DNA from 4 places in the Salinicoccus sp. ID82-1 genome. Region 1 is predicted to be linked to each of the others. Evidence: riboswitches for the same ligand, from Rfam matches in the RefSeq annotation. Region 1 holds a riboswitch; each other region holds the start of a gene.
What was found. A riboswitch is a leader RNA that binds a small molecule or an ion and turns the genes downstream of it on or off. The one in region 1 is predicted to bind S-adenosylmethionine.
Positions count from the first base shown of each region.

Region 2: linked by a shared signal. The riboswitch ahead of J4760_RS07405 (ATP-grasp domain-containing protein) and the one ahead of J4760_RS05310 (5-methyltetrahydropteroyltriglutamate--homocysteine S-methyltransferase) in region 1 are both predicted to bind S-adenosylmethionine.
Region 3: linked by a shared signal. The riboswitch ahead of J4760_RS10615 (O-acetylhomoserine aminocarboxypropyltransferase/cysteine synthase family protein) and the one ahead of J4760_RS05310 (5-methyltetrahydropteroyltriglutamate--homocysteine S-methyltransferase) in region 1 are both predicted to bind S-adenosylmethionine.
Region 4: linked by a shared signal. The riboswitch ahead of J4760_RS08855 (methionine ABC transporter ATP-binding protein) and the one ahead of J4760_RS05310 (5-methyltetrahydropteroyltriglutamate--homocysteine S-methyltransferase) in region 1 are both predicted to bind S-adenosylmethionine.

Region 1 is NZ_JAGFLY010000001.1:1,012,021-1,019,521, reverse strand. It holds gene J4760_RS05315 (S9 family peptidase) at 1-746, shown strand, start outside; gene J4760_RS05310 (5-methyltetrahydropteroyltriglutamate--homocysteine S-methyltransferase) at 779-1,885, opposite strand; SAM riboswitch class I at 1,967-2,064, opposite strand; gene J4760_RS05305 (YceI family protein) at 2,242-2,772, shown strand; gene J4760_RS05300 (YkyA family protein) at 2,944-3,582, shown strand; gene J4760_RS05295 (polysaccharide deacetylase family protein) at 3,603-4,475, shown strand; gene J4760_RS05290 (putative glycoside hydrolase) at 4,472-5,677, shown strand; gene J4760_RS05285 (HD domain-containing protein) at 5,781-6,431, shown strand; gene J4760_RS05280 (D-serine ammonia-lyase) at 6,451-7,501, shown strand, end outside.
Region 2 is NZ_JAGFLY010000002.1:400,601-408,101, forward strand. It holds gene J4760_RS07380 (ABC transporter permease) at 1-365, opposite strand, end outside; gene J4760_RS07385 (ABC transporter permease) at 352-1,410, opposite strand; gene J4760_RS07390 (ABC transporter ATP-binding protein) at 1,410-2,339, opposite strand; gene J4760_RS07395 (sensor histidine kinase) at 2,466-3,515, shown strand; gene J4760_RS07400 (response regulator transcription factor) at 3,493-4,092, shown strand; SAM riboswitch class I at 4,159-4,261, shown strand; gene J4760_RS07405 (ATP-grasp domain-containing protein) at 4,398-5,360, shown strand; partial or broken gene J4760_RS07410 (DUF2187 family protein) at 5,391-5,501, shown strand; gene J4760_RS07415 (protein-L-isoaspartate(D-aspartate) O-methyltransferase) at 5,763-6,344, opposite strand; gene J4760_RS07420 (VOC family protein) at 6,417-7,343, opposite strand; gene J4760_RS07425 (alpha/beta hydrolase) at 7,422-7,501, shown strand, end outside.
Region 3 is NZ_JAGFLY010000004.1:147,254-154,754, reverse strand. It holds gene guaC (GMP reductase) at 1-458, shown strand, start outside; gene J4760_RS10635 (prephenate dehydrogenase) at 504-1,370, opposite strand; gene aroF (3-deoxy-7-phosphoheptulonate synthase) at 1,781-2,818, shown strand; gene J4760_RS10625 (chorismate mutase) at 2,835-3,128, shown strand; gene J4760_RS10620 (homoserine O-succinyltransferase) at 3,155-4,069, opposite strand; gene J4760_RS10615 (O-acetylhomoserine aminocarboxypropyltransferase/cysteine synthase family protein) at 4,069-5,346, opposite strand; SAM riboswitch class I at 5,416-5,512, opposite strand; gene J4760_RS10610 (hypothetical protein) at 5,604-5,855, shown strand; gene J4760_RS10605 (YkvI family membrane protein) at 5,978-7,039, shown strand; gene J4760_RS10600 (cysteine hydrolase family protein) at 7,052-7,501, opposite strand, start outside.
Region 4 is NZ_JAGFLY010000003.1:212,804-220,304, reverse strand. It holds gene J4760_RS08895 (Mur ligase family protein) at 1-1,396, shown strand, start outside; gene J4760_RS08890 (DUF3243 family protein) at 1,444-1,764, opposite strand; gene aroD (type I 3-dehydroquinate dehydratase) at 2,015-2,758, shown strand; gene J4760_RS08880 (thioredoxin family protein) at 2,802-3,119, opposite strand; gene J4760_RS08875 (Spx/MgsR family RNA polymerase-binding regulatory protein) at 3,261-3,617, shown strand; gene gcvH (glycine cleavage system protein GcvH) at 3,686-4,066, shown strand; gene J4760_RS08865 (toprim domain-containing protein) at 4,128-4,535, shown strand; gene J4760_RS08860 (thioredoxin family protein) at 4,486-4,803, shown strand; SAM riboswitch class I at 4,842-4,942, shown strand; gene J4760_RS08855 (methionine ABC transporter ATP-binding protein) at 5,040-6,059, shown strand; gene J4760_RS08850 (methionine ABC transporter permease) at 6,056-6,751, shown strand; gene J4760_RS08845 (MetQ/NlpA family ABC transporter substrate-binding protein) at 6,791-7,501, shown strand, end outside.

The sequences.
Region 1 (7,501 bases):
GCTATCCGTCGTTCGATGGATTGGAGATTCCATATTTCATCTACGAAGCAAGCTCGGCTGGAGGGGCTGTCATCCATATCCACGGCGGACCGGAATCACAGGCCAGACCGGAATTCAATGCACTCTACCATCGCCTGAACAGGGCGGGTCTCTCTGTGGCTGTACCGAATATACGCGGCAGTATGGGATACGGACGCGCCTATCTTGAAGCGGATGATAAGGAGAAGCGGCTTGCTGCGATGCAGGATATCGTGGAATTGAGACAGCATCTGATTGAAGCAGGGTATGCAGATGATTGGAATATCAGTGTAATGGGCAGAAGCTACGGTGGTCTGATGACACTGCTGCTGGTCACGCATCATCCGGATCTGTGGACTGCTGCAGTGGATATTGTCGGCATATCGCATTTAAGGACATTCTTTCGGCATACGCCCCCATGGAGACGCAGCCTGAGAGCAGCCGAGTATGGTTCCATAGAGGCGCATGGTGCGTTTCTGGATGATATCTCTCCGCTTTCCAGAAGCAGGGCAATCACTGCCCCTCTGATGATATTCCATAGTCATCATGATTCACGTGTGCCATATACTGAATCCGTGCAGATGGCGGACGCCATGACAGAAAGCGGGCAGGATGTAACTTTTACAGCCTATGGCAATGAAGGTCATACTTTCATGCATCGGGAAAACCTTCAGGATATGAACCGAAAGATTACTGAATTTCTTGCTGCGTACCACACAAAAGCGTAAAAATAGGAAGCACCGAAAGGTGCTTCCTATTTTTATTCACTCAACAGCTCGTCGGAAAGAGAAACGATATACTTCAATTTTGCCCACTGTGCTTCCTCTGTGAGCTCATTACCATGGTGTGTGGAGGCAAATCCACATTGAGGGCTCAGGCAGATCTGGTCTTTTGATACGTATTGTCTGGCTTCCTCGACACGTTCCTTGATAACATCAGCATTTTCCAGTTCACCATGCTTGGAAGTGAACAGGCCGAGAACAACCTGGGGGCCATTCTCAGGGATATGCGCCAATGGTTCAAAATCTCCGGAACGGTCATCATCATACTCGAGGAAGAAACCGTCCACCTGCTCTTTGGCGAACAGCACAGGAGCAATTTTGGCATAGCTGCCTTCAAATGCCCACTTGGATCTGTAGTTTCCACGGCACAAGTGAGTCGTCACTACAAGGTCATCCGGCTTCTTCTCAAGTGCACCATTGGCGACTCTCAATGCGAGGTCGATCAGCGTCTCCCTGTCGTAGCCGCTGTCATTGAACGGAACTTCAGGGGCACTGAGGCCGGCGATATACACATCATCCAGCTGGAGATATCGGCAGCCGGCATCGTAGAAGGCCTGTATGGCATCCTGATAGGCTTTGATGACATCATCCGCATATTCCTCGACGTCAGGATAGATATCGAGGTTTCTAACACCCGCATTGAACAGCTGGTTCGGGCTCGGAATGGTCTGTTTGGCTACTGCACGATCACCGACGATCTCCTTGAATTCCTTGAAGTCGGCCACGTGGGGATGGTCAGGGTTGAAAGATACTTTGCCGGTTACTCGGATGTTGTATCTTTCCGTTTCAATGCCGTCGAACTGGTAGCCGTGGTCCGGTATGTAGCCTTCCACACCATCCAGGTGCTCCAGGAAATCAGTGTGCCAGAAGCGGCGTCTGAACTCTCCATCTGTAACTGCTTTGAGTCCCACCTCGATCTGCTTGTCGACAACACGCTTGATCTCTTCTGTTTCAATCTCCCTCAGTTCTGCATAAGATATCTTATCCTGGGCGTAGTCCTTTCTCGCCTGGTGGATGCTGTCAGGCCGCAGAAGACTGCCCACATGATCCGCTTTGAATGGTGCCTGCACTGTAGTTTTTGTCATTTTAATCCCTCATTTTCAAATTTTAATATAATAAATCCCCAACTTATCCGGTTAAGATAAATTGGGGATGAACACCCGTTTATCTCATCTGCGAGCATGGCTCTCTGGATTTAGCACGACACTTCATGTACGTTGCTGAGGTTTCATCGGGCCAGTCCCTCCACCTCTCTGGATAAGAGTTGTAATTATTATATTAGTGAGTACTCTAAAGGATAAAGAATTTTCTGTCAAGTGAAGCAGTAAGATTGACTATAACCATTTTTATAAATAAAGTATAAATAACTTGCTAAAAGTAAGTGTGTATTGTAATATTGAATTGTCTTTAATTAGAGATAATATTTTCTGGAGGGATTACAATGACAAAATTCGTATCAGATCCAGCGCACTCCGAAGTCGGCTTTCAAGTTAAACATATGATGGTTTCAAAAGTGAAAGGGTACTTCGAATCATTTATATTTGAAGTGGACACAGACAAGCTGGAAACATTCGAGAATGCTGAAGTGTATGCAGAAATAGACGTAGAGAGCATCAGCACAAAAAATGCAGATCGTGATGCGCACTTGAAATCAGAAGATTTCTTCAACGTTGAGAAGAATCCCAAAATCATCTTCAAATCAAGCAATGTTACGAAAAATGGGGATACAGTGACCGTCGAGGGCAATGCAACAATCAATGGCATCACCAAGGAGATGAGCATCGACCTGCAGTACAATGGCAAGGGCACAAATCCTTGGGGGCAGGAAGTGCATGGCTTTGAAACTGAGTTTACAATCAATCGTGAAGACTTCGGCCTGACATGGAACCAGCAGCTTGAAACTGGCGGTGTACTTGTCAGCAAGGACGTCAAGGCGATGCTCGAACTTCAGTTCTCCGAGCAGAGCAAATAGAATAGGCAGTATCCGGTTCAACTGGCCACGGGAAGTGATTTTTCACTCTCCGTGGTTTTTTTGATGTATAAACTGGGGACAAAAGCAATTGTCAGAAGTCATTTCCTCAATTTACAATAAAATTCAGAACTGTTATACTCGCGAGAAGTCCCTCAATAAAGGAGATGGCACATGGGAATGAAGAAAAGAAAACTTCTATCAGGTGCAGCTGTGTCGATCATGCTGCTGTCAGCATGCAGCAATGATATCGAAAGCATCCAGCAGGCACTTGATGGATCGGAAGAAAAACAGGCATCTGCTGTTTCGGAACTGCAGCAGGTGATGGAACTGGAGAGCCAGCTCCAGAATGCATTTCAAACGGGTATATCGGAAGATGAAGATTTGAGTTCTTTTTCTGACGGGTCTGCTGCTGTCTTTACTAATATCGATGAAAGAAAGCAGGCATTGGAGAATCTCGATGGCATCAGCAGTGAACTTACCGAGCAGAAGGAAAAGTTTGCAGAAATTGATGTACAGAGCGTTTCTGAAGAAACCGTCGATGAGGTTGAAAATACCATCCAATCCTTGAACGAATCCATTGATGCGTTTGCAGCGAAGTATGGAGAAGACCTTGAACAGCAGAGGGATTATTTCGAATCCCTGGGGCAGGATGACACTACATATGAAAATTTCAAGACAGGGATAGAGTCCATCAATGACAGTCGCGAAAAGACGCAGTCACTGCTTGTCGAACTGGATACGGAGATTGCTGCCTTGCAGAATATGCAGGGTGACCTTTCCTCACAGCTCGACGCAGCAGCCGATGAATGATGTTACCAAAGGAGATGGACATGATGAAGAAAAGAGTACTTCTATTGATGTGCTGCGGCAGTATACTATTTGCCGGCTGTCAGAACGATAGTCCTGAAGATGAATCGAACGCCGACGCATCCTCACACCAGGCGGCAAACGAAGAGCAGCCGGAATCAACTGAAGAATCAACTGTGGAAGAAGTGACGGAAGAAGCTGAAACAGTGGAATTGCCAAAACCGGTTGAACAAGCAGCATATGAGTATAGTGTCAACGAAAATACATATGCAATACAGCCGATCGAAGGCAGCAGTGCAGAGCCGCAGGTCGCCCTGCTGACATATGATGACGCACCGGATGGTCATGCTGTCCGGATTGCTGAAATACTTGCACAGCATGACGCGCCGGCCATATTCTTTGTCAATGGAATGTATCTTGAATCGGAAGCGGGCAGGGATGCTCTCAACACGATCCATGAAATGGGTTTTGAAATCGGCAACCATACACAGACGCATGCCAGCCTGCCGGATCTTTCACCAGAAGCACAGCGCGCGGAGATAGTGGAGACAAATGATCTGGTTGAAGAGATTACAGGTGAGCGGCCCCGCTTTTTCCGTGCCCCTTTCGGACAGAATACCGAAACATCAAGCCGGATTGCCAGTGAACAGGGGATGGTACTGATGAACTGGACGTACGGTTACGATTGGGAGGCAGCCTATCAGGAAGCGGATGCTCTGGCGGACATCATGGTCAACTCGGAATATCTCAACGCCGGTGCCAATCTGCTCATGCATGATCGTGCCTGGACACGGGATGCCTCTGCCGATATTGTCGAAGGTCTGAGAGGCAAAGGGTATACCATCGTAGATCCGGACAAAATTTCATCTCCGGAAAGAGAGGCGGCAGCCGAATGAGCGGACGTATGATTGGTTCAGCAATAGCACTTCTATTTTCAACACTATTTATTGCATCGGAAGCAAGTGCGGCGGAAACTTCGGTGCTGGATCTGCATGAAGGTCCTCTGCTGAGTGTACCGGAGGAATTTCCAGAGCAGTTCAAGTATGACAGCGGCGTCGATATCGCCTATCCGGAGTCGGGGGTCAAGGGCATCTATGTATCTGGATATTCCGCGGGTGGCGCAAGAATGGATGATCTGACCGGTCTCATTTCAAATACAGCGCTGAATGCGATGGTCATCGATGTCAAAGAGGACGAAGGCTACATGATGATGGATCTTGATTCCGACAACGAGACGATCCAGTCGCTTTCCTATGATTATGTGGATCCCGAAAAGCTGATGACACATATGGAGCAGGAAGAAATATATCCAATTGCTCGTGTCGTCGTCTTCAAGGATTCACAGCTGGCCGAAGCAAGACCCGAGCTCTCCTTCACGGATCAGAACGGCAATGTGTGGAAGAATGGTCGTGGAGAAAGCTTCGTCAATCCTTTCTCAAAAGAAGTATGGGACTATAACGTGGAGGTGGCGAAGCAGGCTGCAAAACTGGGATTCAAGGAAATCCAGTTCGACTATGTCCGCTTCCCCGAAGGGTTTGAACACCGCGCAGATACACTCGAGTACACGATGGGCGAATATGAGAATGCGGATATGAATGCAGTCGACAAGCGCGTTGCTGCTGTGACTGATTTTGTAGCATATGCGCGACAAGCGCTCGAGCCATACGATGTGGATGTGTCCGTCGACATCTTCGGCTATGCAGCCACCTTGCCGGAAGCGCCCGGCATCGGCCAGAACTTCTCCAAGATAGCGAGCAATGTCGATGTCATCTCATCCATGATCTATCCGAGCCATTGGGGAAACGGCTATTTCGAAATTCCGAAACCCGACCTTGAACCGTATGAAACCATTTCGGAATACATGAGGGTAGAAAATGAAGTACTTGGACAGCTTGAAGATGCTCCTGTATCCCGGCCTTGGCTCCAGGACTTCACTGCTTCATATCTGGGCGCTGGAAACTATAAGCAGTATGGTGTCGAAGAAATCGAAGCACAGGTGCAGGCCCTTTACGATAATGGCGTACAGGAGTTCCTGCTGTGGGATGCCTCGAACAGATATACGCGAGGCGTGGATTATGCCGATGATGGAGCGCAATAATAGTAACAAACACATAATGGAGATCATGTCCCTCGACATGGTCTTCATTTTATTTGATAATGATTTTAACAAGGCAATAACAACCGTAAAAGGAGCAGAGCAGATGGACCACAGCCATATTATTGAGGACGCGAAAAAATGGGTGCATGATTTTCATGCACAGGATGCAACAGGGCATGACTACTGGCATATCATGCGTGTGTATAACAACGCCCTCTCGCTGCAGGACGAAGAGGGGGGAGACCGCTTCATCATCGAAGTGGCGGCGCTCTTTCATGACATGATCGACTATAAGCTGACCGGCAATGTGGATCAGCAGATTGATGAGATAGAAAGGTTTCTGGATGAGCGGGATGTGGAGGCGGATACCATACGGCGCATCGTCCATGCCATGCAGGCTGTATCCTTCAAAGGGGGAACCAATGCGGTCAAGGTGGAATCGCTTGAGGATGCAATCGTGCAGGATGCGGACCGTCTGGATGCACTTGGCGCAGTCGGCATTGCGCGGACTTTCGTATATGGCGGAAATAAAGGGCATGATATGCACCATCCGGACACACAGGTACGTGAAAATATGACATTCGAGCAGTATAGCCAGGAAGACAATACGATGATCAGCCATTTCTACGAAAAACTGCTGAAACTGAAGTTCCTTATGCATACGGATACTGCAAAGGCGGTTGCAGAGGCACGGCATCAGTTCATGGAAAACTACCTGGAACAGTTCTATGCGGAGTGGGACGGCAAAATATAAACGGGATGGAGAGTGTGCTATGAAGAACCCATTATTTGATAGCTATCCGATTACTGAAACTATGGCGGGATATCATACTGTCTTTTGGAAAAATGAACATTATGCGAGGTTTGATCCGGATGATGCGGGCTGGACTTTAAAGATGTCGGATATCATGGAAGCAGAGGCGCGTCTCGCACGTTTTGCTCCATTCATAGAAGCGGCTTTTCCTGAAACACAGCCTCATAACGGTGTAATAGAGTCCCCATTGATCGAAGTGGGTGAAATGAAACAGCACTTGAATGAAAAGTATAATGCCAGCATTAGTGGCGCAGTGTATGTCAAAGCGGATGATCGCCTTCCGGTGTCCGGCTCCGTCAAAGCAAGAGGCGGCATCTATGAAGTACTCAAACATGCAGAAGATCTTGCCGTTGAGCATAATATGATTGTCCCGGATGATGATTATGCGCAGTTCCGGTCCGAGAAGTTTCATCAGTTCTTTTCAGAGCATACGATTGTTTGTGGGTCGACAGGGAACCTCGGCCTCAGCATCGGCATCATCAGTGCTGAACTCGGCTTCAAAGTAATCATCCATATGTCGAGTGATGCGAAGCAGTGGAAGAAGGACATGCTGCGTGAGCGCGGTGTCATGGTCGTCGAACATGAAGATGATTACAGCAAGGCTGTAGAAGCGGGACGTGAAGTGGCACTTCAGGATGACCACAGCTACTTTATTGACGACGAGGATTCAGTACCTTTATTTCTTGGCTATGCTGTATCCGCATTGCGACTCAAGGATCAGCTTGACACCGAGGGTGTCAAGGTCGATGCCGAGCATCCCCTGTATGTCTATCTGCCATGCGGCGTCGGAAGTGCGCCTGGTGGCATCAGTTTCGGTCTGAAGCAGGTTTTCGGGGATGCTGTCCATCCGGTCTTTGCAGAACCGGTCCAGTCACCGTGCATGCTGCTCGGTATTTTGACTGGATTGCATGATGATATTGCGGTGGGTGATATTGGCCTCGATAATCGTACGACTGCTGATGGCCTTGCTGTCGGCAGACCATCAAAGTTTGTCGGCAGAATGCTTGAGA
Region 2 (7,501 bases), on a different contig from region 1:
CCCCTCTGATCGCTGATGACTTCGACAGCCGGTGCGGCATCGGCAAGCCGTTCTTCGAGATTGGAAGGTATTCGAATGATGCCGTCACTGATACCAAGAAATATCTCTTCTTCGAGTGCGCCAAGATCCGTACTGTCATCCACCACCTCCACAGTATTGTCCGAAGAGAGGTAGTCTATGAATCCTCTGCTGATTTCACTGCGGCTCTGGTCGATGACTTTCAGGTCGAGCGCTTCACTTTCATAAGTCTGACGGCCGCTGTTCTGTGAAAATCCGAATGCAAAGATGAAAAAGGCGGTCAGAAAAATCAGCATCAGGTACTTATACTTCCAGAAGTGGAGGAGTATGGATTTAAATACTGTCATATTGTTTCCTCCTCAATACAAGTAGTGTCACGCCAAAGAGCAGCAGTGCATATGCCAGGAGCAGACCGATTGTTGGCAGGTAGTCACTGTAGTTGCCGAGGAAGTTGATCCTGTACATCGTATCCGTCATTCTGGCAAGCGGGTTCAAGGTGTTCAGCCACGGCATATTTTCACCGATGATTGTTCTGATTTCGGGACCCATCAGCCCGGCCAGGAACGACAGAGTAATCATGAAGATGACTGCAAAGGTCGTTTTGATATTGGCATTGATGCCTGGAATCAGACCGATGAACAGTCCAAGGCCGATTCCGGTCATGTTGGCAATGAAAATCAACAGAAGGGTCGACCACAGCTCGGTGAAGAGCGACATCTGATAGAATATGGCGATGGCCGAGAGGACAACTGTATTGGATAGTACATTCAGCAGCAGAGAGCTGGCGACACTTGAAAAGAGGAATTTGTATTTGCTGTATGGGCTGGCTGAGAATCGTGCGCCCATCAGGCTCAAGTTCGGCTGCACTGTTGAAACGAATTCGATGGCCGAAAACATGCCGTAGATGGAGATCATGCTGATCAATGCATAGAACAGTACGGTTTCCGGTTCAGCATTCTGGCTGTTCGGAATGATGTACTCCTGATCATAGTCGAAATTTTGGAAAGGGATGCCGGACGCGCTGACATTCCTGATCTGATCCAGCACCGACTGGAGAATCGTCTGGTTGATGCCCGTCTCTGTCACGAGCAGTTCAAGTTCAGTGCTGCCATGCACGTAGCCGGCCATCTCGCCTGCTTTCATCCTGTCCACAGCCTCGCTTTCACCAAGCTCCGTGAGAACGATGAAATCGATGGTGCCGAGCACTTCCGTCACGGGATGCCCGGGTTCGATACCGACTTCTATGTCTTCGATTTCCGTACCACCCATACTCGATGTGGTCATTGTGAACAGTCCGCACATCAGGAGCGGATAGCATAAAGTCCAGAACCAGTAGCCGAAGTCCTTGAAATTGATACTGATCAAGTATCTGATCATGCGTAGAATCACCATCAGTCCCTCAGCTCCTTTCCTGTGAGTTCGAGAAAGATGTCACTCAGTGTCGACCGCTCACTTGAAAGCTCCGTATAGCTCATACCTCTTGATTCCATGAACTTGATGAGATCCGGCAGATTGTTCTCCTGCTTTTCAAAATGGATCAGGTAGTTTCCATTTCTTTTTGTCACCTTTACGACGTGGGGCAGCTCTTCAAGCTGTGCCTCGATTGTCTGATCTTCTGTAATGAAGCCGACTTCAATCCGTTCTTGCGTGGAGATTGTGTTCTGCAGCTCATGGACAGTACCGGAAGCAATATTACGACCGGAATCCATGATGACCATGCGGTCGCACAGCTGCTCGGCCTCTTCCAGGTAGTGGGTTGTATAGATGATGGTCGTTCCCTGGGCTTTCATTTTACGTATGCCTTCCAGTATGAAGTTTCTGCTCTGTGCGTCGACTGCGACCGTAGGCTCATCCATGAACAGAAGCGCCGGCTTATGCGCGATTCCACAGGCAATGTTGAGGCGTCGTTTCAGGCCGCCGCTCAACTTCTTTGGAACGAACTTGCGGTACTTGCCGAGATCCACAAACTCGATCGCCTCCTCAACAAGCACCTTGCGTTTCTTGCGGTCCGTCACATAGAGTCCACAGTAGAAGTCGATGTTCTCGTAGACATTCAGCTTGTCGAAGATGGCCAGCTCCTGGGGTACGATGCCGATTCGGCTTTTGACCGCATTGTTGTTCGGATGCACCTGCTGGCCGAATATCTCGATTTCTCCTTTGTCGAAAGTAAGTAGTGACAGCATGCAGTTGATTGCAGTCGTCTTGCCGCATCCATTCGGACCGAGCAGTCCGATGATTTCTCCTTCTTTTGCTGCAAAAGAAAAATGGTCCAGTGCGATCAGCTCATTATATCTTTTGACGACGTTCTCCATTCTGATCATGGCAATATCCCCCTGTATTGATTGATGCTTTCAGTTTATACTGTTATTAAGTTCTGCGTTAGTGTATAGAATAATGACTGCACATGACATCTGTCATGAATGGGGGTGGCTGGCCTGATAAATGTAATGGAAAAGATGGTTCTTTATTTTATTCTCACGGCGTACTACTTCATCACCATTGACGAGCCGAGCCTCGTGATCGCGCTGCTTGCCTTCATCCTGTTCTTCATTGTGGATGTGTTTGAATACCGCTACAGTGTGCTTGCCGTATCAGCAGTCTATCTGGTCTTCATCTTCGCAAGCACAGAGTGGATATTCTATATGCCGCTGTTCACACTGGTGGTCGCAGTAAGATATGGAGGTATTGCCTTCGCCACGCTGGTCCTCCTTTTCATCGAAGCGGAGGTCATCCTACTGATGATTGCACTCTTCGTCCTCTACATGAGCTATCTGAGGGCAAGGCTTGATTCATATGAAAGGGAGAACCGGAAAATAAGGGATCAGCTGACGAGCGACAACCTGCTGCTTAGACGGCAGCATAATGAACTGCTTAAAAATCACGAGAAGGATGTTCATATGGCGGGGCTTAATGAGCGCAACCGTATCGCACGGGAAATGCATGACGCGCTCGGCCACTCACTCAGTACAAGCATCCTGCTGATAGAATCCCTCCAATACATAAAGGATGAAGCAAAGATAAAGCAGTCTCTTCAACTGCTGCAGGAGCGTCTGAAGGGCGGCATGGACGATATACGGACAAGCATCCATCAGCTGTATGAAACCTCGATTGACCTTGAGGCAAGGATCAGTGACTACATCAAGGAGATGGACCGGTATCACATACGACTGAGATATGACGTCACTTCCGCTCTCGACCATGAAATGAAGATGGATATATTGAGCATCATCAAGGAATCGCTGACCAACATCAGAAAGCATTCGGATGCCGAGAACGTCAGAATCGCAATCAGGGAACAGAAGGATGTCATCATAATCTCCATTAAAGATGACGGGTCGGAACGTCCTGCAGTGAAGAAGGGGATGGGGTTGCTTGCCATGCAGGAAGTGGTCGGGAAGTACAACGGCATCTTCAATACATTCCATGAGGGCGGGTTTTCAATCCACATCACATTATATAAGGAGGGGGAGAGAGATGAACATAATCATAGTGGATGATGATGCACTGGTGGTCAGCGCTCTCAGTACCATTCTCGAAGGTTCCGGCTATACCGTTGCCGCAACGGGCCGTAGCGGGGAGGAGGCGATTGAGCTGTATAGACAGTATCAGCCCGATCTACTTATGACGGATATCAGAATGGATGGTGTAACAGGGCTGGAAGCGAGCCGAAAAATACTTGAGCAGTGGGCGGATGCCAATATTCTCCTGATCACGACTTTCAAAGATGATGCGTACATCCATGAAGCACTGAAGATCGGCTGCAAGGGGTATCTTTTGAAGGATAATTTCAAGGGCATTCTTCCTGCTATCCAGGCAGTCGCTTCCGGCAACATGGTATTTGACAGCGATATTGTAAAAAGCATGGCGACGAAATCCCATTTCAAGGCGATGGAGGCACTATCAAAGCGGGAGTGTGAAATACTGGAGCTTGTTGCAGAAGGACTCAGCAACAAGGAGATTTCAGAAAAACTGTACCTGAGCGAGGGGACGGTCAGGAACTACATTTCCCAGATGCTCAACAAACTCGAACTGCGCGACCGGACACAGCTCGTAGTGTATTATTATAGAAGCTGAACTATTGACAGATAATTCTTTCTGCTTTATCATATCCATTAACCTACTAATTTAATATGAATTTAATTCTTATCCAGAGAAGCTGAGGGAGATGGCCCTATGACGCTTCGGCAGCGGGTTCTTTGAACACTGTGCCAATTCCATCAGGTGCACGCCTGGAAGATGAGAAGAGATGAATTGCAGGAAGCTCTTTTCTTATCCGAAAAGGGCTTCTATTTTTATAGATGGTTAAGCGGTTGCGGAACAGGTGATGGAAAGGATAGAGTTGCGAGCAGTAGGAGATAGACAAAGCAGGAGGAATGACTATGGCTAAAATATATGTACTGCATGAAAATCCGGAATGGACAGAACATCTTTTCAGACGTCTCGATGAACTGGGGCTGCCCTATGAGGACTGGCAGCTGTCTCAAGGTACGGTGGATCTGACAGCCACACCGCCTGAAGGCATCTTCTACAACAGGATGAGTGCCTCGTCACATACACGCGGCAACCGCTATGCACCTGAACTTTCCAATGCTGTATTGGCATGGCTTGAGCATCATGGTCGTACGGTCATCAATGGCAGCCGGGCACTTCAGCTTGAGGTGAGCAAGGTGCTGCAGTACCTGGAACTCGAGGAGCATGGTGTAAAGACACCGAAAACCGTCGCTGCAGTCGGAAAGGACCAGATACTTGAAGCTGCAAGGCAGTTCGAAGGTCAGTCCTTCATCACAAAGCACAACCGTGCTGGAAAGGGTCTTGGTGTCCAGCTGTTCGATTCCATCGAGGTACTCGAAAGATATGTAGAGAGTGATGCGTTCGAGGCGCCGGTCGATGGCGTGACGCTGCTCCAGGACTACATCAAGTCTCCGGAATCCTTCATTACGCGCTGTGAGTTTGTTGGCGGTGAATTTGTCTATGCCGTCCGTGTCGATACGTCGGAAGGGTTTGAACTATGCCCTGCAGATACATGCTCGATCGAGGATCTGTTCTGCCCGGCAGACAGTGCACCTGCCGAGACGCCGAAGTTCAGAATCGTCCAGGACTTCGACCACCCTGTACTCGAGAAATACAGGCAGGTCCTGAAATCCAATGACATCCAGGTCGCAGGCATCGAATTCATCCAGGATGAGGCAGGAAACATCTACACTTACGATATCAATACGAATACAAACTATAACAGCGATGCAGAAGCGGAAGCGGGCCAGTTCGGCATGCTTGAACTTGCAAAGTTCCTGAAAAGCGAGCTTGAAGCGGTGACAAAGACATCGGTTTCTGCATCGAAATAATCGATGGCAGTTAAAAACCTCATCCACAGAATGAGGTTTGAGGAAGTAGAAATAAGAGCAGCGAAAGTCGGAAATATCGTGGAATTTGATGATATGAGAGGCAAAGTCGAGAAAGTGAATGAAAACTCGGTCATCGTCAATGGCGTTTCAGGTTTGTTGGGGGTGGGCGAGTGGGAATGAGGTTGGCCCTCCAACTTGCCATGGCACCGCCCGCGATGGTGAATTAATCTCCTAACTTGCCATGGCACCGCCTACGATGGTGAGTTGATGCCATCACCCCACCCCACCCCGCCCAATCCCAAAAAAAAGACTGAAGACATGTCATTTTATAATGACTTTGTCTACAGTCTATAACCTCATCCACAGGATGAGGTTTGCTTTTATCCACTTGCTACAAAGCCCTCAGGCCTTGTCGTCCTTCATTCCGACAAATCTTACCTGCTCGATGGATGAAGTCCGAATTTTGCCATGTGGATCCTTTTCGACCAGCTGGAGGTCCTGGGCGAAAGTATCACCGATGGGAATGATCATCTTTCCACCGGGTGAGAGCTGACGGACGAGGGCAGCGGGGAGTTCCTTGGCGGCCGCAGTCACCATGATCCGGTCATAGGGCGCATGTTCCTCCCAGCCGAGATTGCCATCACCATAGTGGAAGTGGATATTGGAAAATCCCTCTGCCGCCAGTTTTTCTTTGGCACTTTCATGAAGTGCTCTGATTCTTTCAACGGTATACACTTCATTTGAAAACTTGGCGAGAAGTGCTGTCTGGAAGCCGGAGCCGGTTCCGATCTCAAGCACCCTTTGGTCTGTTCCAAGCTCGAGGCGGATGGTCATTGCAAGTACGAGGGAAGGCTGGGATATCGTCTGACCATGACCGATGGAGAAAGGCATATCCATTTCCGCCTGTTCCTTATGCCGGTCCATAAACCTGCTGCGGTCGAGTGTCTGAAAAAATGCTGTAATTTCTTTGGCATCATATTTCATGAGTCTCACCTTCCTTTTTAAGTGGCTACCCTGAAAAACGACAAACAATACAGTCGGGCATTTCAATCTCCATCATCTGATCGGAATCAGATATGTTTCAATGAAGTCGCGCTGCTCTTCGAATTTTGGTGGCAGGGACAGATTCTCTCCCAGTGATTCCACAGGTTCATCAACATCGAAGCCTGGACCGTCCGTGGAGATTTCGACTGTAATATTGCCCACCGTAGTAATATAGAGTGCTTTGAAGTAGTGACGGTCGACGATGCCGGAATTCCGCCAGTTTTCCTGATCGACCTTCTGCTTCATTTCAAGCAGGGCATCCTCATCATCCACACGCAGGGAGAAATGATGGACACTGCCATAGCCTTCCTTTTCCAGCTGGCTGTTACGCTGTTCGATGACATACACGCTGCCGTTGCCGACGTTGACTACAGCTTCAGTAGCATCATCATCGAATTCACCTTCAACCCGACCTCCGAGCAGTTCCAGAAACTGGACCATCGGCTTGATGTACTGCACGGTCACTTCGACGGCACCGATGGAAGTGATGGCATACTCATTGGGTATTTCGGGATGGTCATTCGGCGTAGTGTGTTCATCACTCTGTTCGACAATCAGCGCAAGCCGCTGCCTTTCGTTATCTTCGAATTTCATGATGGTCCTGCCAAACTGCTCGATGATGCCTTCATGATAGACGCCTTCATCCGCAAAGCGTTCCTTGAAGAATTCGAGTGCCTCTCTCGTCGGTACCCGGAAATAGGTTCTCGAGATGCTGTTGGTGCCAGACTGGTACTGCGGTGCATTCACGATTTCAAAGAATGTGATATCTGCGCCCGGGGTGCCCATGTAGTCGGCATAAAAGAGGTGATACATGCTTGTATCGTCCTGGTTCACTGTCTTCTTCACCAGTCGCAATCCAAGAATGTCCGTATAGAATTCGTGGTTGTCGAGTATCTCCCTGGTGATGGAAGAGACGTGATGGATACCTTTTACTGTCATAAATATCGCTCCTTCTGTGTCTATTGCTTCAAGTATATTATAGTAATAGGGTAAACTCTAATAAAGGAGGACGTGACAATGGAACATCTATTCATAAAAGCAAAAAACGGCAAGCAGAATACGCTGATCCTTTTCCATGGCAGCGGGGGCAGGGAGAC
Region 3 (7,501 bases), on a different contig from region 1:
TTACGAAAATAAAAACAGGATTCGGTACAGGCGGCTGGCAGTTGGCGGCACTCAGATGGTGTTCAAAAGCCGCAACGAAGCCGATCATTGCGGATGGTGGCATCAGAACGCACGGAGACATCGCGAAATCAGTCCGCTTCGGTGCATCGATGGTCATGATCGGTTCACTATTTGCAGGACATGAGGAGTCACCGGGGGAAACGGTCGAACGTGACGGTAGGAAGTACAAGGAGTACTTCGGTTCCGCTTCCGAATTCCAAAAAGGCGAGAAGAAGAACGTCGAAGGCAAGAAGATGTTCGTGGACTACAAAGGACCACTCAACGATACGCTCAATGAAATGGAACAAGATCTGCAATCCTCCATTTCATACGCAGGGGGAAGTACATTGGAAGCAATCCGTACTGTCGACTACGTCATGGTCAAGAATTCAATCTTCAATGGAGATAAAGTATATTAGAAGCAAAGAGCCCTTCACAGAAGTGAAGAGCTCTTTTTATGTACACTATTCATTTGATTCGGGAAGTTCCAGGTCATGCAGATCATGATACCTGCGTCTCGCTTCGACCATCATTTCCTTCATGGTATCGATATCCTCTGCTTCAATGGCATCTTTGAGCAGATCCATCTGGGATTTGAACCGGTCGATATGATTGAGCAGATAGTCCTTATTCATGATGAACAGTTCGGGCCAGAGGTTCTCGTTGATGTTTGTAATACGTGTCAGATCCCTGTAGCTGTCACCAGTATACTGCTTCGTCCTTCTTTCTACATCATCACTGTTTATGAGCGAGAGGGCAATGACGTGGGTCAGCTGACTCGTGAAGCCGATGACATCATCATGGAACTCAGGGCTCACTGCAGAAATATTTTTAAAGCCCATCCGTTCGACCAGTGAAGACAGCATCCGGACGTTCGATTCCTTGTTTCTATCAGTCAGCGTAAAGAGATAGTTTGCGCCTTTGAACACTTCGCCACTCGCATATTTCAATCCTCTGTTTTCCCTGCCGGCCATAGGATGTCCAAAGATGAAATCTGCATGCTCCGGCAGAATGGGCTCAATCTGTCCGATGATGGATCGCTTCACACCGGTTACATCAGTCAGCACAGCATCATCCTTCAGGTAGGGTCCATATTTTTCAACCAGCGATTTCATAATGAGAGGGTAGACTGCGAAGATGATCAGATCAGTCTTGGGCAATATTTCTTCGGGTTCTGTATATCCCTTGATAATGATGCCATCCTGTTCAGCGTTTCGCAACGCATTGCTATCGACATCAATCGCATAGACATCGTGTTCTGCTGCGTTCTCCTTCAAGGACATGGCAAACGACCCACCTATGTTCCCAAGGCCAACTATGGTAATATTCATGACTCTACCTCCACGTTCATTATATTAGAGTAGTATAAACATATTGGTTTTTTAAAGCAAACGCATATTTTCTGATTTTCTGACAATTCTGTATTGACAAAGCCATATAAGGGGTCTATAATGACTTTCAACACATCTCAAAAGAGGCGATTATATGTTACTTACCAGACAACAACAACATAATCGATTTTACTTTAGCTATTTTTGATACCGTTTGTACCCATCATCATTGCGTACAAACGTAAAACAAATTCTGTTTGTATCAGTGATGGCTAAAGCATTTTGTGATGTCTAGCCATTTATATAAATAAGTGGCTAGAGCTCGGTATATCATTTTATTCAAACTACCGCCACTTATTTATATAATAGGTGGCGGTTTTATTTTTACAAATATACTGGGAGGTTTTATTATGATTATTCATGTTGCGCACGATGCCAAGGAACAGGAAATTCAGGAACTGGTCAATAATATCGAGGGAGCAGGTTTTGGAGTCAACCGCTCGGACGGCAAGAACCGGACAGTGATCGGTCTGATTGGTGATACATCGGTTGTTACGGAAAATGATTTCGCAAAATACAGGATTGTCGAGGGGGTTCATCGTATCCAAGCGCCATATAAGAAAGCAAATAGACAGTTTCATGAGGATGATAGCGTAATAGACATCGATGGTGTCAAAGTAGGTGCCGAGAACTTCATGGTATGTGCAGGCCCTTGTTCAGTCGAAAATGAAGATGATATGGTCGCACTTGGCAAAAAGCTTAAAGCGGCAGGTGCGAATACATTCAGAGGTGGCGCATTCAAGCCGAGAACGTCGCCATACGCTTTCCAGGGCCTTGGACTCGAAGGTCTTCGCATCCTTAACGTAGTCAAAGAGGAAACAGGATTGCCGATTGTTTCGGAACTGATGTCCACAGACTACATCGATGATTTCGTCGAGATGGTGGATGTCATCCAGGTCGGTGCGCGCAATATGCAGAACTTCGACCTGCTGAAGGCAATCGGACAGACGGACAAGCCTGTTCTATTGAAGCGTGGCATGTCGGCCACAATGAAGGAATGGTTGATGTCTGCAGAATACGTCATGGCTGGTGGAAACGATAACGTCATCTTCTGTGAGCGTGGTATCCGCACTTTCGAGACTGCAACCAGAAATACACTGGATATCCAGGCAGTGCCGGTGATCCAGAAAGAGTCCCACCTTCCAATCGTTGTTGACCCGAGCCACGCTGCAGGTGTAAGACATCTGATTCCATCCATGGCCAAGGCAGCTGTGATGGCAGGGGCAAACGGACTGCAGATCGAAGTACATGAAGAACCTGAAAATGCATGGAGCGATGGTCAGCAGTGTCTGACGCCGGATGAATTCGGTGAACTGATGCAGACGATCAACATGCTGCTTGATATCGAGAAGAAGACTGCTACCGGCAAACAGATCGTACAGCAGTAGATAAGGAGGGGTGGCCATGAATACACATGAAAAATTGAGGCACAGAATTGATGAACTGGATGCAGAGCTTATTGCGCTGTTTGAAGCACGGATGCAGATTGCGGAGAATATTGCCGAATATAAAATGATGAACAATATTCCGGTATTTGACGAAGCACGTGAAGAGCAAGTCGTTTGTAGAAATGTAGAAAGACTGCAGGATCAAAGTCTGGAGATCTATGCGGACTCATTTTTCAGGCATCTCATGGCACTCTCCAAAAAACGACAGCATGAAAACTTAAAAAATTATAATGTCTCCCATAAGATATAAGAAATAGCCTGCGATAATATCGCAGGCTATTCTAGTTCCGACAGATCATAATAGGTGTTCTGGTATGTTTCGTTGATCCAGTTGCCAAACAGCAGATGTCCATGGCTTTTCCAGTTGAACACGGGATCAGCAGAAGGATCATCTTCCGGGAAGTAGTTATGGGGCAATGCAATTTCATGGCCGGCCTCGCAATCCCTGTCGTATTCGTTTTTTAGTGTATTGCGTTCATACTCCAGATGACCGAATATGAACAGATTGCGCTGGTCTTTAGTACATAGTATATCCGGTCCGAATGTAGGATGTGACGACAGTATATCAATCGTCTCGACATTTTTGATGCCTATCCTGTCCACCTGTGTATGTCGGGATTGAGGTACGTGGTACGTATCATCGAATCCTCTCATCAATGGATGGGTCGGCATCAGATTGTCGTAGTCGAAGATGCCGAACAGTTTGCTTGGGAGCAGTGATTTCTCTATGCCGAAATAGTGGTTCAGTGCAAACTGCGCTCCCCAGCATATGAAAAACCTGGAAAACACATGTGTCTCGGACCACTCGACGATCTCACGCAGTTCTTCTATATAGTTCACCTGTTCAAAGTCCAATGTTTCGACAGGTGCACCCGTGACAATCATCCCATCATAACGCCTGTCGTGCACTTCGTCCAGAGTGTGATAGTACTTTTGCAGGTGGCTGGTCGGCGTGTTCCTGCTTTGATGTGTAGTCATGTACATAAAGTCTATATCCACCTGTAATGGAGAGTTTCCAAGCAGCCTCAACAGATGAAGCTCGGTCTCTTCCTTCTTAGGCATAAGATTTAAAATGAGTATGCGGAGCGGACGTATATCCTGCGTATGCGCCCGCTTCGCTTCTATGGTGTATACATTTTCCTTCTGAAGACGCTCCCTGACAGGGAGACCTTCTATAATTTTAATAGGCATTAGATTGCATCCAGCCCTTTCCTGAGATCATCCAGAATATCATCAATGTGCTCAAGACCAACGGACAGTCGGATGGTCTCCGGCTTCACACCACCCGTAAGCTGCTGCTCTTCACTCAGCTGCGAGTGCGTTGTGGAAGCAGGGTGGATGACAAGCGATTTGGCGTCTCCCACATTGGCGAGCAGTGAGAAGAGCTCCAGAGATTCGATAAAAGTCTTTCCGGCTTCATAGCCGCCTTTCACACCGAAGGTGAATATGGAGGATGCGCCTTTCGGAAGATATTTTTCTTTGAGTGCATAGTATCTGTTCGACTCAAGTCCCGCATAGTCGACCCACTCCACCTTATCGTGGCTCTCGAGGAATGCAGCCACTTTTTCTGCATTTTCCACGTGTCTCTCCATGCGGAGGGAAAGCGTTTCGATTCCTTGTGTCAGCAGAAACGCATTGAAAGGTGACAGTGCTGCCCCTGTATCCCTGAGAAGCGTCGTTCTTATTTTGAATGCGTAGGCCGCCGGACCGAATGCTTCTGTGAAAACCAGTCCATGATAGGATTCATCCGGTTCGGTCAGACCGGGGAATTTGCCATTATCCCAATTGAAGTTGCCGCCATCTACAATTACGCCACCGATCGAGGTACCGTGTCCGCCAAGAAACTTGGTCGCCGAGTGGACCACTACATGTGCCCCATGTTCAATCGGCCTGCACAGGTAAGGTGTCGCAAAAGTGTTATCGACAATCAGCGGAATGCCATTTTTCTCTGCAATATCGGCAAGTGCTTGTATATCTTCTACGTTTCCTTCCGGGTTGCCGATGGTTTCAATGAAAATGGCTTTCGTATTATCTTTGATTTCACGTGAAACATCTTCAGGATTTTTAGTGTCTACAAGAGAAGTTTCGATGCCGAACTTCTTGAAGGTATGTGTGAACAGCGTATGTGTACCACCATATAGGCTCGTTGTTGAAACGATGTGGTCTCCACTATTCGCTACAGCCTGGATTGCATAGGTGATGGCTGCCATACCCGAAGCCACACCAAGGCCCGCTACACCACCTTCAAGTTCAGCTACCCGGGTTTCGAGCGCTGCTGTAGTTGGATTCATGATGCGTGTATATATATTGCCGACATCCTGCAGACCGAATAGTTCTGCAGCATGTTTGGTGTCATCGAAGACATAGGATGTCGTCTGATAGATCGGGAGCGCTCGGGAGTTCGTAGTAGCATCCACTTCCTGTCCAGCATGCAGCTGTTTTGTTTCGAAACGGTGATCTTCTGCCATTTTACATTCCTCCAAGTATAGATTAATAAAAAAAGAGCCTACCCAAAGATTAAGGGAGACTCTCGCGTCAACTCATCTTTCAGGTTGTTACCTGTTGGATTTAGCACCTTACTGAAAAGGTTGCCGGGCTTCGCAGGGCCATTCCCTCCACCACTCTGGATAAGCAATTATTTAATTAGAAACTATGTTACTATAGAAGGAGTGAATTTGTCAAATAATTTTAAAATTTGAGCTACTTTCAGCAAAGGAGTGGTCCAGTGGATATTCTGATCATCATCCTGATGGTGCTCGCACTGATGCTGTTCATCGGCAGCCGCTACCAGTTGAAGCGGACCAAGGATAGAATAAGCGCCCATGACCATATGGAAGAAATGCGCGATGGTATCATGAAGTACAGTAGAGAAGGTTTGACGAGAGTGCAGATCATCGATGCCATCATGCATGATTATGGTCTTGAGCATCATGAAGCGGAATACATATATGATCGTGTGGAAGGGAGTCTTGAGTAGAATTCGAGGCTGGAGGTATTATGCGGTTTTTGCCAATTGCCAACATGGTGGCACATGTATAGTATGAAGTTGTTCTGGTAAATAAATTTCAAGATATTTTGGAGTGATTCAAGGTGGCCAATATGAGGCGGGCCCTCAAGATAGGATTTGCCTACACCGGTGTAGTCGTCGGTGCGGGTTTCTCCACGGGGCAGGAAATACTGCAGTTTTTCACAAATAATGGAACGATGAGCATCTTTGCCATATTGCTGTCGGGGCTATTGGTACTGTTTACAGGAAAATGGACGGCGGATGTAGGATTTGATATTAAAGCAGAGTCGCATGTCGACTCGCTTCTGAGCATGTTCGGGAATATTTTTGGACGCATCGTTGATGTCGTCCTTGCATTCTTTCTTTATGGTGTAGCTGTCATCATGTTCGCAGGTGCCGGATCCACATTCTACGAAAGCTTCGGTGTGGCACCATGGGTGGGTTCACTGATATTAATCATTGCCGTCTATATTACACTGAACCTCGATTTCAACCGTATTGTACTGGCGCTGGGAGCCATCACCCCTTATCTGCTGGCGATTGTGGTCATCATTGCTTTCATTAATTTTATGAGTCCAGCTGTACCTTTTGGTGAAGCTGACCAGTATGCCGAGCCTGAAGCAACACCGCTGGGACCATGGTGGTGGGACGCCATTACATACAGCGGTTTTACTATTGCTGTCGCTTTCAGTTTCCTGACCATGATGGGTTCACGTTCCGATTCGAGAAAAGTGGCGGGATGGGGTGGCATCATCGGCAGTGTCGTCATCATCCTGCTCATGTTCCTGATCAATAATGGTCTGCTGGCACGTATGAATGAAGTGAATGATGTGGAGCTGCCGATGCTGCTTCTGGCAGATGAAATCCATCCGGTACTTGGACTTCTGCTTTCAATAGCGATGCTGCTTGTCATATACAATACGGCGGTAGGCATGCTCTATCCATTTCTGAACCGATTCAGCCGTCCTGGCAGCCGGCGTTATAAAATAATGCTGCCAGTATCGCTTATACTTGGTTATATATTGAGCTTTGCGGGTTTTGCGGATCTGGTCGGCACGGTCTATCCGGTAATGGGATATGTCGGACTGCTGCTCGGTATCGCCATGTTCATCAAATGGTTAAGGCTGGTTATAGGAAAAAAATCACCTCATTAATGAGGTGATTTTTTATTGCTGTTCATTATTCCCGATAATGAATACATTCATATTGGATAGGACATCAATTGTTTTCTCGCCCAGCTCTCTACTGGTGCTGGCTACGAGGTCCTTGTTGAGGGTGATATCAGCCTGTGGGAAAATATTCTGGATGATCATGATATTGGCAAGTACGCATACATTGGTCTCTGCGCCTATGAACTCGATTTTCCGATTGGTTTCCACATCATCTCCATAGTTCTTTTGGATTTTCCTCGCTTCCTCAGGAGGGATGCCATAGAATGTCTTTTCATACTTGTCACCATGTGTTTCAAGAAGTTCGCGGAACTGGGGGAAAATTGCTTCATCAAAACGGATGCTTTCCAGACTACGGGACTCCTGTTCGAATTCTGGATAGAAGTTCTGTGTATAGATGATCGGTTCATTCTCTTCTATGGCTTCCTGGATGCGCGATTCGATACC
Region 4 (7,501 bases), on a different contig from region 1:
ACCAGTACATACTCAAAGTGAAGTCTACGGCATTACTTCGATGTATCAGAATCTCCGGGCAGGGGATGTATTCATGCTGAAGGCGTCAGGAAATTCCGGAAAGTACCTGGAAGCGGCACTCGAATATGCACCGGGACTCATCATCACTGATTTCAAAGCGGATGCATTCAAAGCATTCCACAATCAGGTTGATATCATCTATATCAGGAACTATAACGATGTATCCATCAGAATGGTGGAGCTTTTTTATGGAAAACATATGAACCAGCTGAAATATATTGCTGTCACAGGCACCAACGGCAAGACGACAACGAGCCATTTCATCGGGCGCCTGCTATCCGAACTCGGACTCAAAGTAGCGACTGTGGGGACATTGGGGATTTTCGATCATACATATGAAAAAGTGGTGTTCACACATTCGACGCCGACGACGCCGATGCACTTCGAGTTTGCGGAGGTCATCAAGTACTTTGCGCTGCGCGATTATGACTACATTGTCTATGAAGCCACCTCCATTGCGCTCGATCAGCGGCGGACGGACTTCATCAGCAACGAGATCGGTGTATTCAACAATTTCAGTCCAGAGCACCTGGACTACCATAAGACGATGGAGAACTATCTGGCTTCCAAACTGAAGCTTGCTTCATTAAGTGAACAGTGTCTCGTCAATGCAGATGTTCCCGAATACCGGAGCATCATGGACGATTCATACCATTTCTCGAAGCACCAGGATACGTACTACCGCTTCCGCACCGACATCGATCATATCGATCTTCGTGTGGGTGCTGCCCATTATACTGTAAAACCACGGTTCCTTGGGGAACATAACTACATCAATCTGGCGACAAGCATATTCACTCTGCTGAAGCTCGGGTATGATGTGGATGCGGTCATCGATGCTTCCCGCAAGATCAGCCCGCCGGTCCACCGCTTCGAGCTGTTCTCGAAAAACACATACGACTTCATTCTTGATTTCGCGCATACGCCAATCGCAATCAATGAATCCATCATCAACGCCATGAAGTATGCGGAGAAGGTCGATAAGAAGCTGATTGTCATGGTCACCGGCATCGGTCTCAGAGGTTATGAGAAGATCCGGATGACAATGGAGATGGTGCCTGAGAACCTCCATCGTCTCGTACTAGCTGCAGAGCAGGTCGGCTATGAGGATGAGTACGAAATACTGAAGATGATGCAGTCCTCGCTGCCTGAATCATATGATGAAACGAATACGATTACAGCAATTTCCAGACAGGAAGGCATTGTCCAGGCCATCAATCATGCGGATGACGCGTCCGTCATTCTGCTGACAGGCATCAATGAACCCCAGCACTACCGGGGCGAACTGCTTGCACATGATGACAAGGCATTCATCTTCAGCTATCTGGACAAATAAAAAAGACACTTCATTGAAAAGTGTCTTCTACTTGCTATAGTGAATGCCTAGCCATTCGTTTTCTGTGCCATTCTGACAAGCACTCTTGCGACTGTATCTTTTTCTTCGCTGCTGTCTGTTGATTTCCAGAGCTGTTTCAGTACCTGCTCCTCGCGGTTGCGTGGTTCTTCATGACCTGCAAGGTAGTCAGCAACTCTTTTCGCTGCTTTGGACAGCTGGTCTTCGTCCATGCCCAGTTTTTCACCTTTGGAGACCTGATCGCCGAGATAATTGATGAACTTGTTGTAGCTCTCAAGAATCTGATCTTTGTCTTCCTGATCCATGTTCTGTGCTTTTTGTTCTGGATTATTCATTTCTTCGTTAGCCATTCTTAATTCCTCCTATAATTTTCTAATGTCGTAATAATACGCACCGTATTCCAATTTGGGAGTGTAGTGTCATGAGCTTCCGGTAGAAATGGGAGTGTCCGGATTATTAATGCTCTAATCATATGATAGCCTTTTCCTGGCACACTTAAACAATTTTATATCCAGTAACGGAAGTTTGATATTATATTTGAATTTTCTCGATACTTTCTATATTGTATATAAATAAATAGCGATGATGAGAGGGATATGTATGAATGTTAAAGGTGTGGATATCGGAAGTGGGCAGCCGAAGGTGGTGGTTTCTTTCTCGAATCATTCGAAGGAGACGGTGGATGAGGAGATACAGGGTGTGCTGGACAATCCATCGGCAGTCGATGTTATTGAAATCAGAAGTGATGCATTTGATGCGCTGAGTCATGAAGCGCACCTCGCGCTCGTCAATCATATTATCGAGTCATTGAAGGACTACCCGATTCTCTATACTTACCGGACCCAGAGTGAAGGCGGCAAGGGTCAGAAGACGGCGGTCGAGTATGAATCGCTGCTCAATTCGGTGCTCGATGAGTGTGACATCCAGCTGATTGATGTTGAATTCTTCATGTACGAAGACATTGTTGATGCACTTATCGAGAAAGCGAAGCGAAAAGGAGTGCTGGTCGTGCTGAGCCAGCATGATTTCAGGGATACGCCGGACTTTGATGAAATAATGGCAACATACAAGGATATGAATGAACGCGGCGGTGATATTCTGAAGCTCGCCTACAACCCTGCGGATGGCCGCGATGTCCTCAGCATTCTGACTGCGGTACATGATGCGCGCCAGCAGCTGAAGTGCCAGGTGGTCGGCATCAGCATGGGAGAGCTTGGCAAGATTACACGTGTAGCAGGCGGCGTTTTCGGCTCCTGCCTGACTTATGGCTATATTTCACACAAGGCAGCACCCGGGCAGTTCCATGTACAGGATCTGAAAAACAACTTGAAGATATTTGAATAGAAAATAAAAACGTCCTGCTCGACGAGCTGGACGTTTGTCGTATCTAGAGGGTGTTCTGGAGGAAATCCTTGACCGATTCCGGTGATTTGGCATCTGCAGAGTGCAGATGGCCGAGCTTCTCGCCATTCTGGAAGATGAGCAGGCTTGGAATGCCCATGACGTCATTTTCATCTGCCGCTTCAGGCAGCTCGTCACGATTGAGCTCGTACCAGTCGATCTGGTTGTACTCTTCGAGGATCGGGTCGATGAACATGTTCATGCGTGTGCAGTCCGGGCACCAGTCTGCAAAGAATTTGATGATGATCTTATCATCGCCCTGTATTTTCTCTTTATAGTCATCATACTGTCTGATCGCTTCCATCATAAGTACTCCTTTATCAATTTATTTAGCTTCATTCTATCACCTTTCATTCGGAATATGGAAGATACATGCTTATTTGGCTTGCAATGGCGAACAGCTTTTACGTATATTAAAAGTAAGAAACCTTCTGGAGGATGACGAATGATTACATTTTATGAATACCCGAAATGCACTACATGCCGCAAAGGAAAGAAATTTCTTCAGGACAGTGGCGTCGAGTTCGACAGCGTCGACATGGTGAAAAGTCCACCGAGTGCCGAGGTGCTTCGTGAGCTCTTGGAAACTTCCGGCACGGATATAGACATGCTTTTCAATAAAAGGGGTAGAAAGTATAAGGACCTAGATCTGAATGATCGTCTCGATGACATGTCCCGGGATGAAAAACTTGCACTGCTTTCCTCGGACGGCATGCTGATCAAGCGTCCACTGCTATACGATGGTACAAGCGTGCTGCTCGGCTTCAAAGAGGCGGAATACAGGCAGCTCGTGAGCAGCTAGATTAGCCTTGCCTTCACAGTGGGACTTATGAGATTATATGAGTGTAGTAGAAAAAGGAGGTTATTGTCGTGGCAACACCTAAAGAATACAAGTATTCAGAAGATCATGAATGGGTCAAAGTTGAAGATGGCAAGGCAACAATCGGTATTACGGAATTCGCTCAATCCGAGCTCGGTGATATTGTTTTTGTAGAACTGCCTGCTGAAGGTGATGAACTCACTACCGGCGAATCTTTCGGCAGCGTTGAATCCGTCAAGACGGTCTCTGAACTCTACGCACCTGTCAGTGGTACTGTAGTTGAAATCAATGAAGGACTGGAAGACAGCCCGGAGCTTGTCAATGAATCTCCATATGAAGGCGCATGGATGGTTGTTGTTGAACTGTCCGACGAATCCCAACTTGATAAATTGATGAATGCCGATGCCTATGATGAAATGGTGGACGCATAAAGTGTAAACTCTGGACCCGGTCTGGAGTTTTTTTAAAAATATCATACCAAGGGTGATGACTATGTATTTTTCCGATAAAGTGCTTATTGTCGAAGGAAAGACGGATAAACGGCGTATCGAAGAAGTCCTGATTGAACCTGTACAGATCATATGCACCCATGGTACAATGGGTATCGCAAAATTGGATGATATTCTCGACCAGCTGAATGGTTCTGAAATCTATATTCTGTCCGACGCAGATAAAGAAGGCAGAAACATACGGAAATGGTTTAAAAAACACTTGAGTGAAAGCACCCATATATATATCGACCCGAAGTTCGGTGAGGTGGGCCGCTGCCCGCGGGACTATCTCGCCAATGTCCTCATGAGACATGATTTCTATGTAGATACGAGCCTGATCATGAAAGGTAAGTTCAGTAATGATGAAAGAATCCAGAGTACAAGATATTACCAGCCGTATTCAGTCTGAAGAGACGCTGATCATATTCGGCTATGCGCCGATATGTGCCAACTGTCACATTGCCGAGCGGATGCTCGACGTGGTGGCGGAATTGAGAAACTTCTCATATGCATCAATCGATCTGAACTACCAGAAGGACTTTATTGAAACATATGAGATCAGATCCACGCCGGCACTGCTGCTGTTCAAAAATGGCGAACTCACAAAGGAAATATATGCATTCCAGTCGGTTCCCTATCTGACTGAAGTAATGGATGAATTCCTTGTTGACGAATAGGAATACAGATGGTACTATTAATAACAATCTAATAAAAACTCTTATCAAGAGTGGTGGAGGGAAGTGCCCTATGAAACCACGGCAACCGTCATTACGACAAGGTGCCAATTCACATGATCGATTTGATCGAAGATGAGAGGCTGATGGTCGAAACCAATGCCTACTCAACTTTTGAGTAGGCTTTTTCTATAGGCGGACAGCCTGTACTGTCCAATATACAAGTCAGGATGAGACATATGATCGACATTCGTAATGCAACTAAAATTTTCAAAACTAAAAACAATGATATACAGGCAGTGGATGATGTGACACTCCACATCCGCCAGGGTGAGATTTTTGGTGTCATCGGCTACTCGGGTGCTGGTAAATCCACGCTGATCCGGATGCTGAATGGCCTGGAGCAGCCCTCCTCAGGCGAAGTGGTGATTGGAGAGGATGTCATCAGTACGATGAACCGGGCGAAGCTCAGGAAAAAGCGCCAGAAAGTATCGATGATCTTCCAGCACTTCAATCTTCTCTGGTCGAGAACTGTTGCGGAGAATATCAGTTTCCCGCTCGAAATCGCCGGTGTGCCGAAGAAGGATCAGAAGCGGCGTGTCGCGGAACTGATCGAGCTGGTCGGCCTGACGGGACGCGAGGACAACTACCCGAGCCAGCTTTCAGGCGGACAGAAGCAGCGTGTCGGCATCGCAAGGGCACTGTCGAATGAACCCGAAGTGCTCCTGTGTGACGAGGCGACGAGTGCACTGGATCCCGAGACGACGGATGAAGTGCTCGATCTGCTCGTCAGGATACGCGATGAGATGGACCTGACCATCGTGCTGATCACGCACGAAATGCATGTCATCCGCAAGATCTGTGATCGTGCAGCGGTAATGGAAGGCGGACGGGTCGTCGAAACCGGTCCCGTTCTCAAACTTTTCCAGAATCCGGAGCATGGTGTGACGAAGCGGTTCGTCAAAGATGACATCAATGACGAGGAGACGGCGCTCTCTTTCGAGGAGGTCAGGGAAATGTTCCCGACTTCGAAAATACTGAAGCTCGGCTTTGTCGGCTCCCAGTCGAAGGCACCGATCGTCTCCCAGGTCATCAAGAAGTATAATCTTGATCTCAACATTCTTTCAGGCAATATCAAGCGGACCAACAATGAATCATACGGCCACCTTTATGTGGCGATCGACATCAATGAAACGGACCTTGGGAACCTGGAAAGAGAGCTTGCCGAGCACGATGTAACAGTGGAGGTAGAAGGATGATGATTGGATTTATCAATGCGTTTGCTGAAATGTTCTCCTTTGAGAATGTGCGGTGGGACGATGTTTTAACAGCAACATATGAAACACTCTACATGACTGTCATTTCGACTGTATTCACTTTCATTTTCGGACTGGTGCTCGGAATCATCCTGTTCCTCTCCTCGAAAAGTGAACATGCAGCCAGCAGTCCGGTATACGGCTTTACGGCATTTCTCGTCAATCTGTTCAGAGCCATTCCTTTCATCATTCTGATCATCCTGCTCATCCCATTCACCAAAGTGGTCATGGGCACGATCATGGGATCCCAGGGTGCGCTGCCCGCTCTCATCATCGGTGCATCGCCATTCTATGCACGCCTGGTTGAAATTGGACTCAAAGAGATCGACAAGGGTGTCATAGAAGCAGCGGAATCGATGGGTGCAGGCACATGGACGATCATCCGCAAGGTGCTGCTGCCGGAATCACTGCCGGCCCTCATATCAGGTATAACGGTCACTGCCATCATGCTCGTCGGATCCACTGCGATAGCAGGTGTCATCGGCGCAGGAGGGCTTGGCAATCTGGCCTACATGGTCGGTTTCACGAGAAACCAGAGTGATGTCACTCTGGTCGCAACAGTAGTAATTCTGGTTATTGTCTTCATCATACAGATCATAGGTGATCTGACTGCCAAAGCGGTCGATAAGCGGTAATCAATAAAATAAATACAATAGGGAAAGAGGTAGAAGTACATGAAGAAATACTTTTTGCTGATGGTCATCTCAATTTTTGCAGCTGTTCTGGCTGCGTGCGGCAACGGCGGCTCGGAAGAAGCAGCGACAACCGAGGATAGTGAAGAAAGCGCCGAAACATCCGAAACGGCAGAAAACGAAGAAGCTGAAGAGGCGGGCGGAACAATCTCCATCGCAGCTTCACCAGCACCCCATGCTGAAATTCTTGAGGAAGCAGCAACGATTCTCGAAGAAGAGGGCATCGAGCTCGACATAGCGATCGTCAACGACTATACGACACCGAACCGTCTGCTCGCGGATGAGGAAGTGGATGCGAACTATTTCCAGCACACACCATATCTTGAAACAGAGAAGGAATCCCACGGCTATGACATTACGAGCGCCGGCAACGTCCATATCGAGCCGATGGCTGTGTATTCACAGGATTATGAATCCCTCGAGGATCTGCCGGATGGTTCGACGATTCTTGTATCCAACAACCCGGCTGAAGAAGGACGCTTCCTGTCATTCTTCGTCGATGCAGGCCTGATTGAAATCGAAGAAGGCATCGAAATCCAGAATGCAACTTTCGACGATATCACTGAAAATCCGAAGAACTTCGAATTCAACAATCAGACAGCACCGGAACTGCTCGTTTCAATGTATGAAAACAATGAAGCGCCGGCAGTCATCATCAACTCCAACTTCGCGCTTGATGGCGGACTGAACCCG